Regions from separate parts of the Streptomyces sp. NPDC058796 genome, predicted to be linked through region 4. Evidence: riboswitches for the same ligand, from Rfam matches in the RefSeq annotation. Region 4 holds a riboswitch; each other region holds the start of a gene.
The links. A riboswitch is a leader RNA that binds a small molecule or an ion and turns the genes downstream of it on or off. The one in region 4 is predicted to bind cyclic di-AMP.
Positions count from the first base shown of each region.

Region 1: it holds a riboswitch for cyclic di-AMP, as region 4 does, so the genes downstream of both, ACFW47_RS06935 (NlpC/P60 family protein) here and ACFW47_RS14740 (peptidoglycan DD-metalloendopeptidase family protein) in region 4, are expected to answer to the same signal.
Region 2: it holds a riboswitch for cyclic di-AMP, as region 4 does, so the genes downstream of both, ACFW47_RS06040 (transglycosylase SLT domain-containing protein) here and ACFW47_RS14740 (peptidoglycan DD-metalloendopeptidase family protein) in region 4, are expected to answer to the same signal.
Region 3: it holds a riboswitch for cyclic di-AMP, as region 4 does, so the genes downstream of both, ACFW47_RS17885 (M23 family metallopeptidase) here and ACFW47_RS14740 (peptidoglycan DD-metalloendopeptidase family protein) in region 4, are expected to answer to the same signal.

Region 1 covers NZ_JBHYOP010000002.1:354,692-358,871, forward strand. Annotated here, with positions in the region: gene ACFW47_RS06930 (tellurite resistance/C4-dicarboxylate transporter family protein) at 1-650, opposite strand, end outside; gene ACFW47_RS06935 (NlpC/P60 family protein) at 678-1,859, opposite strand; cyclic di-AMP (ydaO/yuaA leader) riboswitch at 1,866-2,047, opposite strand; gene pcrA (DNA helicase PcrA) at 2,279-4,180, shown strand, end outside.
Region 2 covers NZ_JBHYOP010000002.1:178,811-182,990, forward strand. Annotated here, with positions in the region: gene ACFW47_RS06030 (GNAT family N-acetyltransferase) at 1-773, opposite strand, end outside; gene ACFW47_RS06035 (HAD family hydrolase) at 1,050-1,859, shown strand; gene ACFW47_RS06040 (transglycosylase SLT domain-containing protein) at 1,888-2,379, opposite strand; cyclic di-AMP (ydaO/yuaA leader) riboswitch at 2,384-2,551, opposite strand; gene ACFW47_RS06045 (polyprenyl synthetase family protein) at 3,237-4,180, shown strand, end outside.
Region 3 covers NZ_JBHYOP010000006.1:335,934-340,113, forward strand. Annotated here, with positions in the region: gene ACFW47_RS17870 (GNAT family N-acetyltransferase) at 1-320, opposite strand, end outside; gene ACFW47_RS17875 (HPr family phosphocarrier protein) at 521-802, shown strand; gene ACFW47_RS17880 (GntR family transcriptional regulator) at 952-1,647, opposite strand; gene ACFW47_RS17885 (M23 family metallopeptidase) at 1,859-2,623, opposite strand; cyclic di-AMP (ydaO/yuaA leader) riboswitch at 2,636-2,800, opposite strand; gene ACFW47_RS17890 (M16 family metallopeptidase) at 2,992-4,180, opposite strand, start outside.
Region 4 covers NZ_JBHYOP010000005.1:109,256-113,435, forward strand. Annotated here, with positions in the region: gene ACFW47_RS14730 (TetR/AcrR family transcriptional regulator) at 1-397, shown strand, start outside; gene ACFW47_RS14735 (SGNH/GDSL hydrolase family protein) at 421-1,206, opposite strand; gene ACFW47_RS14740 (peptidoglycan DD-metalloendopeptidase family protein) at 1,408-2,364, opposite strand; cyclic di-AMP (ydaO/yuaA leader) riboswitch at 2,369-2,526, opposite strand; gene ACFW47_RS14745 (tyrosine-protein phosphatase) at 2,949-3,746, shown strand; gene ACFW47_RS14750 (DUF6126 family protein) at 3,756-3,872, opposite strand; gene ACFW47_RS14755 (helix-turn-helix domain-containing protein) at 3,875-4,180, opposite strand, start outside.

The sequences.
Region 1 (4,180 bases), on a different contig from region 4:
TTGGCGCCGGCCAGTGCCGAGATGGCGAGCGCGCCGCCCGCCACCCAGTGGTCCCCGGAGCCCCGGGCCACCTGCCGGAGATCGAAGCGGAACAGCGCGATCAGGTAGAGCACGATGCCCAGCCAGAACGGCACCAGGGACGCGTGCGCGAGCCACGGCGTCGTCGTCGCCGCGGCGAGCGTGGCGCCGAGCACGGCGAGACCCTCCGTGGCCACGCAGCCCAGGAACACCGCCCCGGGCATCCGGCGCCCCCAGTGCTGTACGACCAGGAAGAGCAGTCCCGGCCACAGCAGTGCCGCCAGCGCCAGCAGCGCCGCCGCCAGGGGCGTCCAGCCGAGCAGCGAGAAGCGGGTGCCGAGCACGGTCGTGGCGGCGACGGCGGTGAGCGCACCCGGCGTCCCCGCCCGTGTCACCCACTGCGCACGCTCGACCAGCAGCAGGTAGACGAAGTTCGCCGCGAGGGTCAGCCAGGCGGCACAGGCCAGGACCAGGGCAATCCGGGACAGGATCTCGTGGCCGGTGAGGTGCAGGCCGACCGACAGGATGCCGGTCGCCATCACCGCGGCACCGGCCGCCGGCGGGCGCTGCGCCCACCAGGCGCGCAGAGGGTAGGGGGAGGCAGGGGAGGCGGGAGAGGCGCCGGACGACATGCCCCCGATGCTAGAGAGCCTCGCGGGTCAGGCCGGTCGCACCACGCTGTGGATCGACCCCTCGCCGTCGTAGTAGACCGACTCCTCGCGGACGTACGCACCCGGCTTCGGGGCGTGGATCATCATGCCGTTGCCGATGTAGAGGCCGACGTGGCTGAGGTCGTCGTAGAAGAAGACCAGGTCACCGGGTTGTGCCTGGGAGACGGGGACGGTCGTGCCGGCGTCCACCTGGTCGTAGGTGGTGCGCGGCAGGGTCACGCCCGCGGCCTTCCAGGCGGCCTGGGTCAGGCCCGAGCAGTCGTAGGAGCCGGGGCCGGTGGCGCCCCAGACGTACGGCTTGCCGATCTGGGCGCGGGCGAAGGCGAGTGCCTTCTCCGCCTTGGTGCCGTAGGAGGCGTCCGGTGCGGAGGGCTCGGTCGTGCCGGTGCCTGAGGAGGTGCCGCCGGACCCGCTCTCCTGCGCCTCCGCCTGTTCCCGTGCCCGCTGCTGCCGCTCCCGTTCCTCCGCCTGCTGCTTCGCGAGTTCGGCGGCCTTGCGGGCGGCCTCCTCCTGCTTCTTCTTCTCGATCGCCGCGAGCCGGGCCTTCTCCTCGGCGGTCAGCTCCGACAGCAGTTCGCGGGCGGTGGCGAGCTTCTTCTGGACGGTGGCCTTCGCCGTCTTCAGGTCGTTCTGCGAATCGGTGAGCGTCTTGAGGCTCTCGGTGGCCTCACGGCGCTTCTTCATCGTCTCGGACTGCTGCGTGACGTAGTCGTCGACCGCGTCCTTCTGGCGGCCGGTGAGCCGGCTCATCAGCTGGTTCTGGTCGAAGTAGTCCTGCGGCGAGTCCGCGAGCAGGAACGTCGCGGTCTGCGGGACCGCGGCGCCCGTACGGTACTGGGCGGAGGCGAAGGACCCCAGCTCCTCGCGTGCCTCGTTGAGCTTCTGGGTGCGCTGGGCGACGTCGTCGAGGAGGTCGTCGACGCGCTTGCGCTGCTTGGCGGTCTTCTCCTTGGCCGCGTTGTACTTCTCGGTCGCCGAACCCGCCTGACGGTAGAGGTCGTCGACCTTCTTCTCGACCTCTTCGAGGCTCGGTCTGCCGTCGTCCGACGGCGTGGCGTTGGCCGACTGGGACAGCAGGGCCACGGAGGTGAGGGCCGCCGTGGCGAGGGCGGGGGTCCGTATGCCTGCGACGCGCGTACCCGTGGGGCGCGGCTTGCGGTGCGACGCCAAGGAGGCGACTCCTTCCAAAGATCCGCCTACCGGGTTAGCTGTCGGGTTCGGGCGGAGTGGTTCCGGAAGGGTTGCCCTACGGCGTGCGCCCCGGCGAGGGCGGTGTGCGCCGATTCACCCCAAGGTTCTCGGTTGGGTCCCCGGCTCCGGGCGCCGTGCGGGCACGCCGGACTCGGCGGAGGCCGCGCGGCCCGGCGAGGTTCGCCGGAGGGGGTCGTGCGGCCTGCCCGCACCGTAGCCAACTCGTGTGGCGGCTGTGAAGGTTGGTGGGTGATATGCCCGATACATTTTCGTGACCTTCGGTGGGAGGATCACTCCAGGTGTGCCGTTCGGTCGCGGGGCGTGTCCGGTGCGGGGGCCACGGCCATTTTCCGGGGCGGGAACCGGTTGTCGGTGGGGCGCCCTAGACTCGGAGAGCGATGAGCAGCCTCTTTGACGACAGCTTCCTGGCGAGCCTCCAGACCCCCCGCGGTCACGAGGAAGAACCTCCGCCGCCGCCCGAGGACGATCACGGACCGGAGCCGGTCCCGCACGATCTGTTCGGCGGGAAGTTCGACGTGCCTCCGGACCGGGACCAGCACTACCGGGACGGCGCCCCCCGCCCCGCCCTGGACCCGGCCGCGCTCCTGGAGGGGCTGAACGAGAACCAGCGCGCCGCCGTCGTCCACTCCGGTTCCCCGCTGCTCATCGTGGCCGGTGCAGGCTCCGGCAAGACGCGCGTGCTCACCCATCGCATCGCCCACCTGCTGGCCGACCGCGGCGTCCACCCCGGCCAGATCCTCGCGATCACCTTCACCAACAAGGCCGCCGGTGAGATGAAGGAGCGCGTCGAGCAGCTCGTCGGCCCGCGGGCGAACGCGATGTGGGTGATGACGTTCCACAGCGCCTGCGTCCGCATTCTGCGCCGCGAGTCGAAGCGGCTCGGCTTCACGTCGTCCTTCTCGATCTACGACGCCGCCGACTCCAAGCGTCTGATGGCCCTGGTCTGCCGCGACCTCGACCTGGACCCCAAGCGCTTCCCGCCCAAGTCCTTCAGCGCCAAGATCTCGAACCTGAAGAACGAGCTGATCGACGAGGAGGACTTCGCCGCCCAGGCCGCCGACGGCTTCGAGAAGACGCTCGCGCAGGCCTACGCCATGTACCAGTCGCGGCTGCGCGAGGCCAACGCCCTCGACTTCGACGACCTGATCATGACGACGGTCAACCTGCTGCGCGCCTTCCCGGACGTCGCCGAGCACTACCGCCGCCGCTTCCGGCACGTCCTGGTCGACGAGTACCAGGACACCAACCACGCCCAGTACGCCCTGGTGCGCGAGCTGGTCGGTACGCCTGCCGAACACCCCGTCGACGTGCCGCCCGAGGCCGAGGTCCCGCCCGCCGAGCTCTGCGTGGTGGGCGACGCCGACCAGTCGATCTACGCTTTCCGCGGCGCCACCATCCGCAACATCCTCCAGTTCGAGGAGGACTACCCGGACGCGACCACGATCCTCCTGGAGCAGAACTACCGCTCCACCCAGACCATCCTCAGCGCCGCCAACGCGGTCATCGAGCGCAACGAGTCCCGCCGCCCCAAGAACCTCTGGACCAACCAGGGCGCCGGCTCGCAGATCACCGGGTACGTCGCCGACACCGAGCACGACGAGGCCCAGTTCGTCGCCGACGAGATAGACCGCCTCACGGACGCGGGCGAGGCCAAGGCCGGCGACGTCGCCGTCTTCTACCGCACCAACGCGCAGTCCCGCGTCTTCGAAGAGGTCTTCATCCGCGTCGGCCTGCCCTACAAGGTCGTCGGCGGCGTCCGCTTCTACGAGCGCAAGGAGGTCCGGGACGTCCTGGCCTACCTGCGGGTGCTGGCCAACCCGGAGGACTCGGTGCCGCTGCGCCGCATCCTCAACGTCCCCAAGCGCGGCATCGGCGACCGCGCCGAGGCGATGATCGACGCCCTCGCCCAGCGCGAGAAGATCAGCTTCCCGCAGGCGCTCAGGCGCGTCGACGAGGCGTACGGCATGGCCGCGCGCTCCGCGAACGCCGTCAAGCGGTTCAACACCCTCATGGAGGATCTCCGCACCGTCGTCGAGTCCGGCGCCGGACCGGCGACCGTGCTGGAGGCGGTCCTCGAGCGCACCGGCTACCTCGCCGAGCTGCAGGCCTCCACGGACCCGCAGGACGAGACCCGCATCGAGAACCTCCAGGAACTCGCGGCGGTCGCCCTGGAGTTCGAGCAGGAGCAGGGAGAGGGCGAGGAGACCGGCACCCTGGCGGACTTCCTGGAGAAGGTCGCCCTCGTCGCTGACTCCGACCAGATCCCCGACGAGGAGGAC
Region 2 (4,180 bases), on a different contig from region 4:
GCGAAGTCCGGGTCGTACGCCGGGAACCAGCACGCCAGGACCGTCGCCGAGCGCAGCCCGAAGTGGGCGGCCATCGGCCGTCCGCCGGCGTAGAGCACGGACAGCGTGCCCGTGCACTCCGGCGCCCGGGTCCCGGCCAGCCGCCCGACGAGCCGGGTGATCCACTCCTGGGCGAACCGGTCCCGGCGCCCCGTCCTGCGGTACTGCGCCGACTTCCAGCCCATGAGGGTGCGCAGCGCGGCCGGGTCACGCTCGTCGAAGACGAAGCGCACGTCCCCGACCTGGCGGCCGAGCCGGCGCTCCTTGGCGAGGGTGGTCTTCAGGAACTTCGGTGACCGCGCGCGCAGCGCGCTCTCGTACGCCGCGTACCCCTGCTCCACGTCGATGACGTAGGTGGTGTGCTGCTCGGCGGCGTGCGGTACGAACAGTCCCTGGTCCGCCTCCAGGTTGTCGAAGGCGAAGCTGGACAGGGAGCAGGCCCGCAGCAGTTGGCGGGTGTCCGGGGCGAGGTCCTGGCGCAGCACCGCGCCCTGGCAGTCCGACACCCCGAGCCCGATCGCGCGGCCCTGTCCCAGGGGCCCGCGCTCGTGCGGCAGGAAACCCGCCGCCTCGCCGCCGTCGTACACCACCGCCACCCGCGCCCGCGGCCGTACCCGGCCCACGACGTCGGTGAACTCCGGTTCCATGAACGGATTGCGTGGCGCCGTCGACTTGGCGCGCAGCTCGCGCCAGCGTTCCCGTTCCCCCTCGCCCAGTTCCTCCGGCCTGAGCACACGCACACGTCCGCTGTTCAACCCGACCCCCCGATCAAGTCCCCCCTGGACACAAGGAAGGTACCTCCGGGGCCGCCCGGCCGGTAGGTAGCGGACCATCTTGTTGCCAACCGGTGCACAGGCCTTTAACCGGCTTTAGCCGATGATGTGCCAGGTTTCGGACACGATCGGGCGTCGTCGTGCGTACTCGGACGTACTCGCTGCGTCCTCGTTCGGAAGCGGTCCGGAAGCGGTCGCGGGTGAGTCGGGCACGTGCCGCGTCCGTATTCTCTGATCATGGACCGCACCGCATATTCACTCGTCGCCACCGACCTCGACGGCACGCTGCTCCGCGGCGACGACACCGTCTCCGACCGGTCGCTGGCCGCGCTGGCCCGGGTGGCCGGCGCCGGTGCGCGGCACCTGGTGGTGACGGGGCGGCCGGCGCCCCGGGTGCGCACCCTCCTGGACCGCCTCGGCTGCACGGGACTCGCGGTGTGCGGACAGGGCGCGCAGGTGTACGACGCGGGCGCGCACCGGATGCTCTGGTCGGTCACCCTGGACCGGGAACTGGCCGAAACAGCGCTCGGCAAGATCGAGGCGGAGGTCGGGCAGGTGTACGCCGCGGCCGATCAGGACGGCGTCGACGGCCTCACCCTCATCGAGCCCGGGTACCTGATGCCCCACCCGACGCTGCCCGCGGTGCGCGTCGACCGGCGCGACGAACTGTGGGCCACGCCGATCAGCAAGGTGCTGCTGCGCCACCCCGACCTGTCCGACGACGAGTTGGCGGCGACGGCGCGCGCGGTGGTCGGCTCCCTCGCCACGGTCACCATGTCGGGGCCGGGGACGGTGGAGCTCCAGCCGTGCGGCATCACCAAGGCGACCGGCCTCGCGCTGGCCGCCGAGCGCCTGGGGGTGAGCCGGCGGCGGACGATCGCCTTCGGGGACATGCCCAACGACATCCCCATGTTCCACTGGGCGGCCCACGGCGTCGCCATGGCCGGCGCCCACCCCGAACTCAAGGCGGTCGCCGACGAGGTCACCACGACGAACGAGGACGACGGCGTGGCCGTCGTCCTCGAACGGATCTTCAGTACCTCTTGACGAGGCTCGGCAAGCGCCCCGGTACGGCTCAGTACGCGCCGAAGACGTTGTCGATCGAGCCGTAGCGGTCGGCCGCGTAGTTGCAGGCGGCGGTGATGTTGGCGACCGGGTCGTACGGGTCCCAGGAGGTGCCCTCGACGTGGTACGCCTGGAAGGTCGGGTCGATCACCTGGAGCAGGCCCTTGGACGGGGTGCCGTTGACGGCGTTGATGTCCCAGTTGTTGATGGCGAGCGGGTTGCCGGACGACTCCCGCATGATGTTGCGGTGGATGCCCTCGTACGAGCCGGGGATGCCGTGCTGGGCCATGATGTCCAGCGATTCCCGGATCCAGCCGTCGAGGGTGTTCGAGTACGTCGTCGTGGCGGTGGCGGCGGCCGGCGCCGCGGCCGGGGTGGCCGCGGAGGCGCTGGTGGCACCGATGAGCGGCAGGGCGAGCACCGCGGCGCCGGTGCCGGCCACGGCGAGCTTCCGGGCGAGGCGGCTGGTGCGGGCGTGACGGTTCTGACCGTTGGCAGACATGCTGAGTCCCTCTCCTTACGCCTGCGAGGTGAGCTGTCGGGTTCGGGCGGGGAGGTGCCCGGCCGGGCCCTGACGGGCACGGCTTCACCCCGAGCCGTTCCGGTGGTGACCGGCACGGCGACTTACCTGGGTCCCCCGCTCCTGCCGGCGAGTGTGTTGGCGGATGACTGTGCGTCCGGGCGGTGGCAGGATTCGGCGTCCGCCCGACAGGCCGGGAACGTATGCGAGAGCACATGTCCGGAACAAGTGCAGGAATCACCCAACGCGCCTGTTGACCTTGGTCTGGGGCATTTGGGGTGCTTGATCCTTTGCGGCCGCCAAGCCTCAACTCGCTTGCGGGGCAAAGGGAGGGCGCAGTCGGCTGCCGGGTTGCCTGCGGGTGGCGTGAAGTGAGCCAACTCACCGGCCTCAACAAGAGCGGCAAATCGGGCATTCGACTCAAGTGCGAGTCAATCGTCCGCAGGTTGGGAGGGCTTCGGGTTGGACGGGCGGCCGGTCCGGGGCGCCGTCGGATGGGCTCCGTGTTCGGCCTCCGTGCTCTCCGGTGTTCGCGAGCGCGTCGTGCGGGCATGCGTTCGTGTCGGAGGGGGGCGAGTGGGTGACGTACTCGGAGTGCGGGCCGTTGGGAGGGGTGATGTGATCTTCGGTGGCGGCTTTCGGCCTCGAGGATGTCGATCGATATCTGCTCATATCGCCTGATCAAAAACATACCGCGCATGATCTGATACCGACCGGCCTGTAACGGTGGGCGCTAGCGGTGATCGAAACGTGACCGGATACGCTGACTTGAGTGGTGGCAGCGACCTATCGACAAACCAGGTAATCGCCAGTAGACACCAGCAGACAGGAGACCCCTCGTGACCGTCGTCGGGCCGTTCGGGCTGAGCGTGCGGGACCAGGCTCTGGAAGCCGATGTCCAGGCCGGATTGGTCGCGGTCGAGGAAGGGTTGCTTGAGGCAACCAAAAGCGAGGTGCCCTTCATCACGGAGGCCGCCCAGCACCTGGTGCGGGCCGGCGGCAAACGGTTCCGGCCACTGCTGGTGATGCTCTCGGCCCAGTTCGGCGACCCCTACGCCCCCGGCATCGTGCCCTCGGCCGTCGTCGTCGAGCTGACCCACCTCGCCACCCTGTACCACGACGACGTGATGGACGAGGCCGCCGTGCGGCGCGGGGTGCCCAGCGCGAACACCCGCTGGGGGAACTCGGTGGCCGTCCTCACCGGCGACTTCCTCTTCGCCCGCGCCTCCCAGATCCTCGCCGACCTCGGTCCCGAGGCGGTCCGCGTGCAGGCCCTGGCGTTCGAGCGGCTGGTCACCGGCCAGATCCTCGAGACGGCCGGGCCGCAGGACGGGCGTGACCCGGTCGACCACTACCTGGACGTGCTGGGCGGCAAGACGGGGTCGCTGGTGGCCGTCTCCTGCCGGTTCGGCGCGATGATGTCCGGTGCCGACGAGACGGTCGTCGACGTGCTCACCCAGTACGGCGAGCGGCTCGGCGTCGCCTTCCAGCTCGCGGACGACGTCCTGGACATCGCCTCCGACTCCCACGAGTCCGGCAAGACGCCCGGCACCGACCTGCGCGAGGGCATCCCGACCCTGCCGGTGCTGCGGCTGCGCGAGCGCGCGGAGCGGCTGGGGCTGGCCGAGGACATCGCGCTGTCCGAGCTGCTCGACTCCGACCTGAGTGACGACGCCCGGCACGCCGAGGCGCTGCGCCTGCTGCGCGCCCACCCCGCGCTGGAACAGGCGCGCAAGGACACCGTCCGGTACGCCAGGGAAGCCCGGGCGGCACTGGCCCCGCT
Region 3 (4,180 bases), on a different contig from region 4:
GCGGTGGCGGGCGCTCCGCCGGCGCCGATCCGGTCGTAGCGTACGGTGGCGATGAACTCGCCGCCGACGGTGGCCGCGAGTCCCACCCGGTCCACAAAGTCGTGGTGCGTGAAGCGGTGGACGTCCTTGGCGGACAGGCGAGGGTACGGCGCGAAGAAGCGGTAGTACTTCGACTCGTCGGAGACCTGCTCGTAGAAGCTGACCAGGCGCTCGGCGTCATCAACGGTGATGGGGCGGACGCGCGCGGTGCCGCCGTCGCGCAGCACCACGTCGGCCTCCCAGTGGGCGGGATACTCGTGCCGGTCCGACGAGGTCTGCATGGGCCCCAGAGTACGGCTCGCGTACGACAACGGCGCGAGGCAGTCTGTGGAGGACGGAAGGTCGGGCCGAGGCCGCGGTCCGACGATCACGCGGGGCGGCGCGCGGTGCCGTCCCGGCACGCTTCACGATGTGGGAAACTGGTCTAGACAAGACTGGTCTAGACAACACGAAATCTTGAACACCTGAAGGGCAGCATCACATGGCTGAGCGCCGCGTCAACGTCGGCTGGGCCGAGGGCCTCCACGCCCGCCCCGCCTCCATCTTCGTCCGAGCCGCCACGGCCACAGGCGTCCCGGTCACGATCGCCAAGGCCGACGGTTCCCCCGTCAACGCGGCCTCCATGCTGGCCGTCCTCGGCCTCGGCGCCCAGGGCGGCGAGGAGATCGTCCTCGCGTCCGACGCCGAGGGCGCGGACGCCGCCCTGGACCGGCTGGCGAAGCTGGTCTCCGAGGGCCTCGAGGAGCTTCCCGAGACCGTCTGACCGACGGAAAGAGGAAGACCGAACGGCCCGCCCGGAGCACCGGGCGGGCCTTTCTCTTCCCATCCAGGGATCGCGCCACCGCTTTTCGAGGACATTCGGAGGCAACGGAAAACGCCTCCGATGAATACCTCTTGTATACGGGCCGCGTGTTAATACCGCGGGCTCGGCGTGTTTACGGCACGTTGCGAATTCCTCACACCCTCGGTCCGCTCGCCCTCGGGGGCGAACCGCAGTCGGTACGCGGGAGCGGACCGCTCGGTGTGCAGTGCCATGAGCGCCCGCGCGCGCTCGCCGTCCCCCCGGGCCACCGCGTCGGTGATCGCGCCGTGCTCCGCCCAGCAGCCCGCCTGATCAGCCGGCGCCGCCACGGAGTACATCCAGGCGATCTTGCGGCGCAACTGGGTCAGCAGGGATGCCAGGGAGGGACTGCCGGCGGCCTGGGCGAGGGTCTCGTGGAACCATCCGTCCAGTGCGCGCAAGTCCTCGCCGTGGCCCTGCCCGGCGCGTTCCTGACCCAGCCTGACCAGCCCGCGCAGGACCTTGAGGTGGGCCTCGGTGCGGCGCCGGGCGGCCCGTGCGGCACCCAGGGGTTCCAGGAGGGCACGGGTCTCCAGCAGGTCGGCGGCCTCCTGTTCGGTGGGTTCCGCGACGCACGCACCCGCGTGCCGCCGGGTCACCACGAAGCCCTCGGCCTCCAGCGTGCGCAGGGCCTCGCGGACGGGGACGCGGGAGACTCCGTAACGGCGGGCGAGGAGTTCCTCGGTGAGGCGGCCGCCGCGCGCGTGGACACCGGCGACGATGTCGTCCCGGATCGCCGTGCACACCGAGTGCGCCGGAATACGCATGCCCGACCTCCGCCTTAATCCCCGTGAGACGTCGACGATTGACGCGTGTTCGGTGACTCTAGGCCAGGCGGGCGGATATTCCGACGCCGGGTCGGATTTCATGGCCATTTTTTGGACAGCGGTCGTGTTCCGCGACCGCACGCGGAAATGGGAAAGGCCCCGGCTCGGGGAGCCGGGGCCTCTCCAGGACCTTGCCGTCAGCGGTCCGTCGTCAGACGTTGACGCCGTGGGAGCGGAGGTAGGCGACGGGGTCGATGTCCGAGCCGTACTCGGCGCCCGTACGGGCCTCGAAGTGCAGGTGCGGTCCCGTGACGTTGCCGGTGGCACCGGAGAGGCCGATCTGCTGGCCGGCGGAGACCGACTGGCCCACCGAGACGCCGATGGACGACAGATGGCCGTACTGCGTGTACGTGCCGTCGTGCATCTTGATCACGACCTGGTTGCCGTACGCCCCGCCCCAGCCGGCCTCGACGACGGTGCCAACGCCGACGGCGTGCACGGTGGTGCCGGTGGAGGCGTGGAAGTCGATGCCGGTGTGGCTGCCGGAGGACCACAGGGAGCTGCCGGCCCGGTAGGCGGTGGAGACGTACGAGGCGGTGATCGGCGACACGAAGGTGTTGAGTCGCTCGCGTTCGGCCTCCCGCGCGGCGCGCTCCTTGGCCTCGCGCGCCTCCTCGGCCGCTTCGGCGGCCCGCTCCCGCGCGGCCTCCTGGGCCGCCTCACGGGCGGCGGCGAGCTGGGCGGCCTGCTCCTGGGCGGCGGCCTGCGCGTCGATCTCGTCGGCTATGGAGTCGCCGATGGAGACGACCGGGGTGATCCCGGTCTGCTCCGCCTCGGACTCGGCGGCGAGCGCCGGTGCGGCGAGGGTGCCGACGACGCCGGTGGTGGCGAGGGCCGCGACTCCCGCCGCGCGGGCGGTGGTGCGGTGCATCCGGCTGGGACGGCGGTGCTTCCCGGTGGCGCGCGTGAACGCCATGTAGAGGCTGGTCCTTTCCTTCCCTCTCGCCTACCGGGTTAGCTGACGGGTTCGGAGGTGGAAGGTCTCCTACGGACCCCCTCGCTGCACGCGCGGGCGTCCGATTCACCCCAGGGACTGCGATGGGTCCCCGGCTCCCCTGGCTCGCGCCGTACGGGGACTCGGCGATGGCTGTCCGGTGCCGCGGGTGCGGCGTACTGCCTGACGAACAGCCCGGAAGACGCTAAGCGCGGTTGCCTTCAATCCTCAAACGCAACAGGCTTTTTGTAGCGCATGCCACAGGGCAGACAGGCTGTCTCTCCCTCAATTCGGACAAACGGTGGCCCTGGTGACACTCGGGTCACCAGGGCCACCACGCGCGCGCGGCGCTACTCGGCCGACACCACGGTGACTTCACCGATGCCGAGGGCCTCGACGGGCGCCTTGATCTGCGCGGCGTCGCCGACGAGCACCGTCACCAGGCGGTCCACCGGGAAGGCGTTCACGACCGCCGCCGTGGCCTCCACGGTGCCGGTGGCGGCGAGTTGGCGGTAGAGCGCGGCCTGGTAGTCGTCGGGCAGGTGCTGCTCGACCTGGTCGGCCAGCGTGCTCGCCACGGCCGCCGCCGTCTCGTACTTCAGCGGCGCCACACCCACCAGGTTCTGCACGGCGACGTCGCGTTCGGCGTCGGTGAGTCCGCCTTCCGCGAGCGTGCGCAGCACCGTCCACAGGTCCTGCAGCGCGGGGCCGGTGTTGGGGGTGTCGACGGATCCGCTGATGGCGAGCATGGCGGCACCGGTGCCGTCGGGCGCGGAGAGCAGGACCTGCCCGAACGCCCGCACGCCGTAGGTGTAGCCCTTCTCCTCGCGCAGCACGCGGTCCAGGCGGGAGGTGAGGGTGCCGCCGAGGCAGTAGGTGCCGAGCACCTGCGCGGGCCAGACCCGGTCGTGCCGGTCGGCACCGGTGCGGCCGATCAGCAGCTGCGTCTGGACGGCGCCGGGACGGTCCACGATGACGACCCGGCCCCGGTCGTCGGCGGTCACCGGGGGCACGGGGCGCGGTTCGGCGGCGGAACCGGTCCACCCGCCCAGGGTGTCGCCGAGCAGCGCGCCGAGGTCGATGCCGGTGAGGTCGCCGACGACCACCGCGGTGGCCGTGGCGGGACGCACGTGCTTCTCGTAGAAGGCCCGTACGGCGGCGGAGTCGACGTTCGCCACCGTTTCCTCGGTGCCCTGGCGCGGGCGCGACACGCGCGAGCCGGCCGGGAACAGCTCCTTGGAGAGTTCCTTGGCCGCGCGGCGGGCCGGGTTGGCCAGCTCGTGCGGGATCTCGTCGAGCCGGTTGCGGACCAGGCGTTCGACCTCACCGTCCGCGAACGCGGGCGCCCTGAGGGCGTCGGCGAGCAGGCCGAGCGCCTTGGCGAGGCGCGAGGCGGGCACCTCCAGGCTCAGCCGGACGCCGGGGTGGTCGGCGTGGGCGTCGAGGGTGGCGCCGCAACGCTCCAGCTCGGCGGCGAACTCCTCGGCGGAGTGCTTGTCGGTGCCCTCCGAGAAGGCGCGCGCCATGATGGTGGCGACG
Region 4 (4,180 bases):
GCTGCTCGGCCGGCGCACGTCGGCGCTGCGCCGGCTGCGGGCGGCGGTGCGGTGGTACGCCCCGACCGGGCAGGCCAAGGGCTGGCGGCTGTGGATCGAGGGCTGGGCGGCGGCGCTGCGCGAACCCGCGCTGCGGGAGGTCGCCCGGGACCTGGACCGGCAGTGGAAGGCGGCGCTCTCCGGGGTCATCGCCGAGGGCGTGGCCGCCGGGGAGTTCCGGTGCGCGGATCCCGACGGCGCCGCCCTGCGTCTGACCGCCTTCCTCGACGGGCTGGCGGTGCAGCTGACGTCGTACGCGGGCACGGTGCCCCGGGCCAGGGCCCGCGAGTGGACGGACGAGGCGCTCGCGCGGGAGCTGGGCCTGGACCGGGAGGCACTGACGGGGCCCCGCGGCTAGGGGCTGACGGCTGAACGGCTCCGTCAGGCCACCGACGCGATCCGCATCTTGATGTCGTCCGCGGACAGCGTCCCCTTGGCCATCACGTGGTCGCCCGAGGACTCGCCGCGCAGCCGGCGTCCGATCCACGGCACCAGGTACTCGCGGGCCCAGTGCACGTCGTCCCGCCGGACGTCCAGGGTGCCGCGGGGCGGCAGCGGCGGCCAGGGCTGGTCCGGGTCGGCGGGGACGGGCAGGCCGAGGACCTGGCCCGCGCGCAGTGCCACTCGCGTGTGGCCCTCCGGCGACAGGTGCAACCGGTCGGCGTCCCACGCCCTGCGGTCCTGGACGGTGCGCAGCGACCACAGGTCGAGCACGGGGCAGCCGTAGCGGTCGGCGACGGCGCGGACGTGTCCGTTGTACGTGGCGATCTTGCCGCGCAGGTGCTTGAGGACGGGCACCCCGCGGGTGTCGAATCCGGTCGTCACCAGGACGGTGCCCGCGGCGGCGGTCAGCGCGGCCACCGCCCGCTCGAACCGCTCGGCCACCTCGTCGGGGTCGGTGCCGGGCCGGATGATGTCGTTGCCGCCGGCGCAGAACGAGACCAGGTCCGGCGCGAGTTCGACGGCCCGGGGCACCTGCTCGGCCACGATCTGGTCGAGCAGCCTGCCGCGTACGGCGAGGTTCGTGTACGTGAAGTCGCCCTCGGGGCGCCGGTCCGCGAGCAGTACGGCGAACCGGTCGGCCCAGCCGACGAACGCCCCGTCGGGGCCGGGGTCGCCGACGCCCTCGGTGAAGCTGTCCCCCACCGCCACGTACGACCCGATCACTGCTCTGCTGTCACTCTTCGAATCGTCTGCCACATCGACCCATCATTCACCTCGGAATGTGACCTACGCGACCGTAGGAAGGGGTTGACGGGCGGTGAGAAACACCACGCCTAAAGTGTTCACCAATTCAGGAATACGCCGAAGGCCGGACCCGGGGATCGGGGTCCGGCCTTCGGTGGCGCGGGCCGCGCCGAACGGTCGTCAGAGAGAGACGCCGTGCGAGCGCAGGTACGCGATCGGGTCCACGTCCGATCCGTAGTCCGGGGTGGTGCGGATCTCGAAGTGCAGGTGCGGGCCGGTCACGTTGCCGGTGGCACCCGACAGGCCGACCTGCTGACCCGCCGTCACGGACTGACCGGCCGAGACGGAGAGGGAGGACAGGTGGGCGTACTGGGCGTAGTGGCCGTCGGCGAGCCGGATGACGACCTGGTTGCCGTAGGCGCCGCCCCAGCCGGCGGAGACGACGGTGCCCGCGCCGACGGCCTTGAGCGAGGTGCCGGTCGGGACGACGAAGTCGGTGCCGGTGTGGTAGCCGCTGGACCACATGCTGCCCGTCTGGTGGTACGGGGTGCCGATGGTGCCGCTCGGGACCGGCGAGGTGAAGCCGCTGGCGGTGCCGGCGGACTGGGTGCTCGTGCCGGAGGAGCCGGAGTCCGAGGAGGAGGCCTTCGCGGCGTCGGAGGACTTCCCGGCCTCGGCCGACTCGGTCTTCCCGGAGGACGACTTCTCGGTCTTGGCGGGCTTCTCGGCCGCGGGCTGCTCGGCGGCGGGCTGCTCGGACTTGGCGGCCTGCCCGCCGAGCGTGAGCTCCAGGCCGGGGTGGATCAGCGACGGGTCGGACCCGACGGCCTCGCGGTTGTCCGCGTAGAGCTTCTTCCAGCCGCCGTCGACGTCCTGCTCGTCGGCGATCTTCGAGAGGTAGTCACCGCTGCGCACGGTGTACGTGCGCGAGTCGGAGTTCTTCTCGGCGGCGGCCTTCTGGGCCGACGCCGGAGCGGACTGCACGGCCTGCTCGGAAACGGACTGGGCGGGAGCGGCCTGGGCGCCGGCGGCACCCATCAGCGGGAGCGCGAGCGCGGCGCCGCCGGTTCCGGCGACGGCGATGGCACGGGTCAGGCGCATGGCCTTGGTACGACGGTGCTTACCCTTCGCGGGCATGACGAATTCCTCTCCGGCGCCTGCGAGGTGAGCTGTCGGGTTCGGGCTGGAGATGCCCGGCCGCGCCGAGACGCGGCTTAACCCCAAGCCGTTCCGGGAACCGGAACAGGCGGTCGTACCTGTGGGTCCCCCGCTCCTGCCGTGTACGGGTGGTGGATGAATGCGGGCTCCGGTCGGCGGCAGGATTAGGCGTCCGTCCGGATCGGTGGTGAACGTAAGGGACCAAGACGCACAGGGACAAGCGAGGGGTTCCCTCGACGGGTGTTCCGGTTGATCCATTACCGGGAACGCCCGTCACACTCCGTCGATTCCTGTGGCGCCGTTTCTCGCGAACGGCCATGAAAACCGGCTGAATTACGTGAACATGACGAGCAACGCACCGTCACGGATATGACGCTGCTCACGCGCCTCCCCCTTAGCCTCTTTTATTCCAGAGCGAGTTGGGATTAAGGCACTATTTCGGACAGAAAGCCCGGAAGCGGCACAGTCGGTTCACTTCACCCCTGCGCCTCCGCACCGTGCCGTATCGTCGAGTGACACCCGTCGGCGAGCGGCGCCGGCGGAGCGGAGTGGGAGGAGCCCCCGTGACGCAGCAGGTGCCGTCGACCGAACCCGAGCTGGCCGGGGTGCGCAACTTCCGCGACGTGGGCGGACTGCCGACCGTGGACGGACGGAGGGTGCGGCAGGGGGTGCTGTTCCGCAGCGGCCACCTCGCGCACGCCACCGGGGAGGACGCCGCGTTCCTGTCCTCGCTGGGCCTGCACACGATCTTCGACTTCCGCAACGCCGCCGACCAGAAGCTCGACGGCCCCGACGTCGAGCTGCCGGGCGTGCGCAATGTGAACCTGCCGCTGAGCGACCCGGCCGACGGCGCCGAGTTCTGGAAGATGGTCCGCGACGGCGACCTCGACCAGCTGCGCGAGATCCTCGCGGACGGCAAGGGCGCCCAGCGGATGATCGACTCGTACCGCATGATCATCAAGGAGCGCACGGCGGAGCACTCCCGGGTGCTGCACGCGCTCGCCGAGGACAGCGTCCCCGCCCTGATGCACTGCGCGGCCGGCAAGGACCGTGCGGGCCTGTCGATCGCGATCACGCTGCTCGCCCTCGGTGTCGAGCGCGACGCCGTCGTCGAGGACTACCTGAAGTCGAACGCCACGCACCGCCGCTACAAGGTGCGCCGCAGCAGCACCGCCGCCTCCGCCTACTCCCCCGAGGTCATGGAGCTGCTCAGCCCTCTCTTCGACGCCCGCGCCGAGTACCTGGCGGCGGCCTTCGAGACGGTCGAGCAGACCTGGGGCGGCGTCGACCCCTACCTGGAGAAGGGCCTGCGGATCACTCCGCAGACCCGCGACCGGCTGCGCGAGCGGATGCTGGACTGAGCCGGCGGCTCATCCGCTGTTGGCACCCACCTCGAAGAGCAGGTAGATGAAGGCTGCCAGCACATGCCCCACGACGAGGTAGATGAAGAGCCGCACCCAGACCGCGCGCGGCCACTTGTCCTGCATGTTCATGATGTCTCTCCAGGGAAGGGGTGGCCCGGCGCGGCGGCCGGGCCCAGGCACAGCGCCGCCGTCGGGCTCTGGAGCAGCGTGTGGACGAAGAGGAGCTCGACCCCGTCGGCGTCCTGAGCGGCGATGCGGTGCGGGGTCAGCGAGTCGAAGTGGGCGCTGTCGCCCGCACCGAGCCGGTATACCGCGTCCCCGAGCCGGAGCCGCAGCCGGCCCCGCAGGACGTGGATCCACTCCTCACCGGGGTGCACCCGGACGATGTCGCCCTGGGAGCCGTGCGGCACGTGCACACGCAGGGCCTGCAT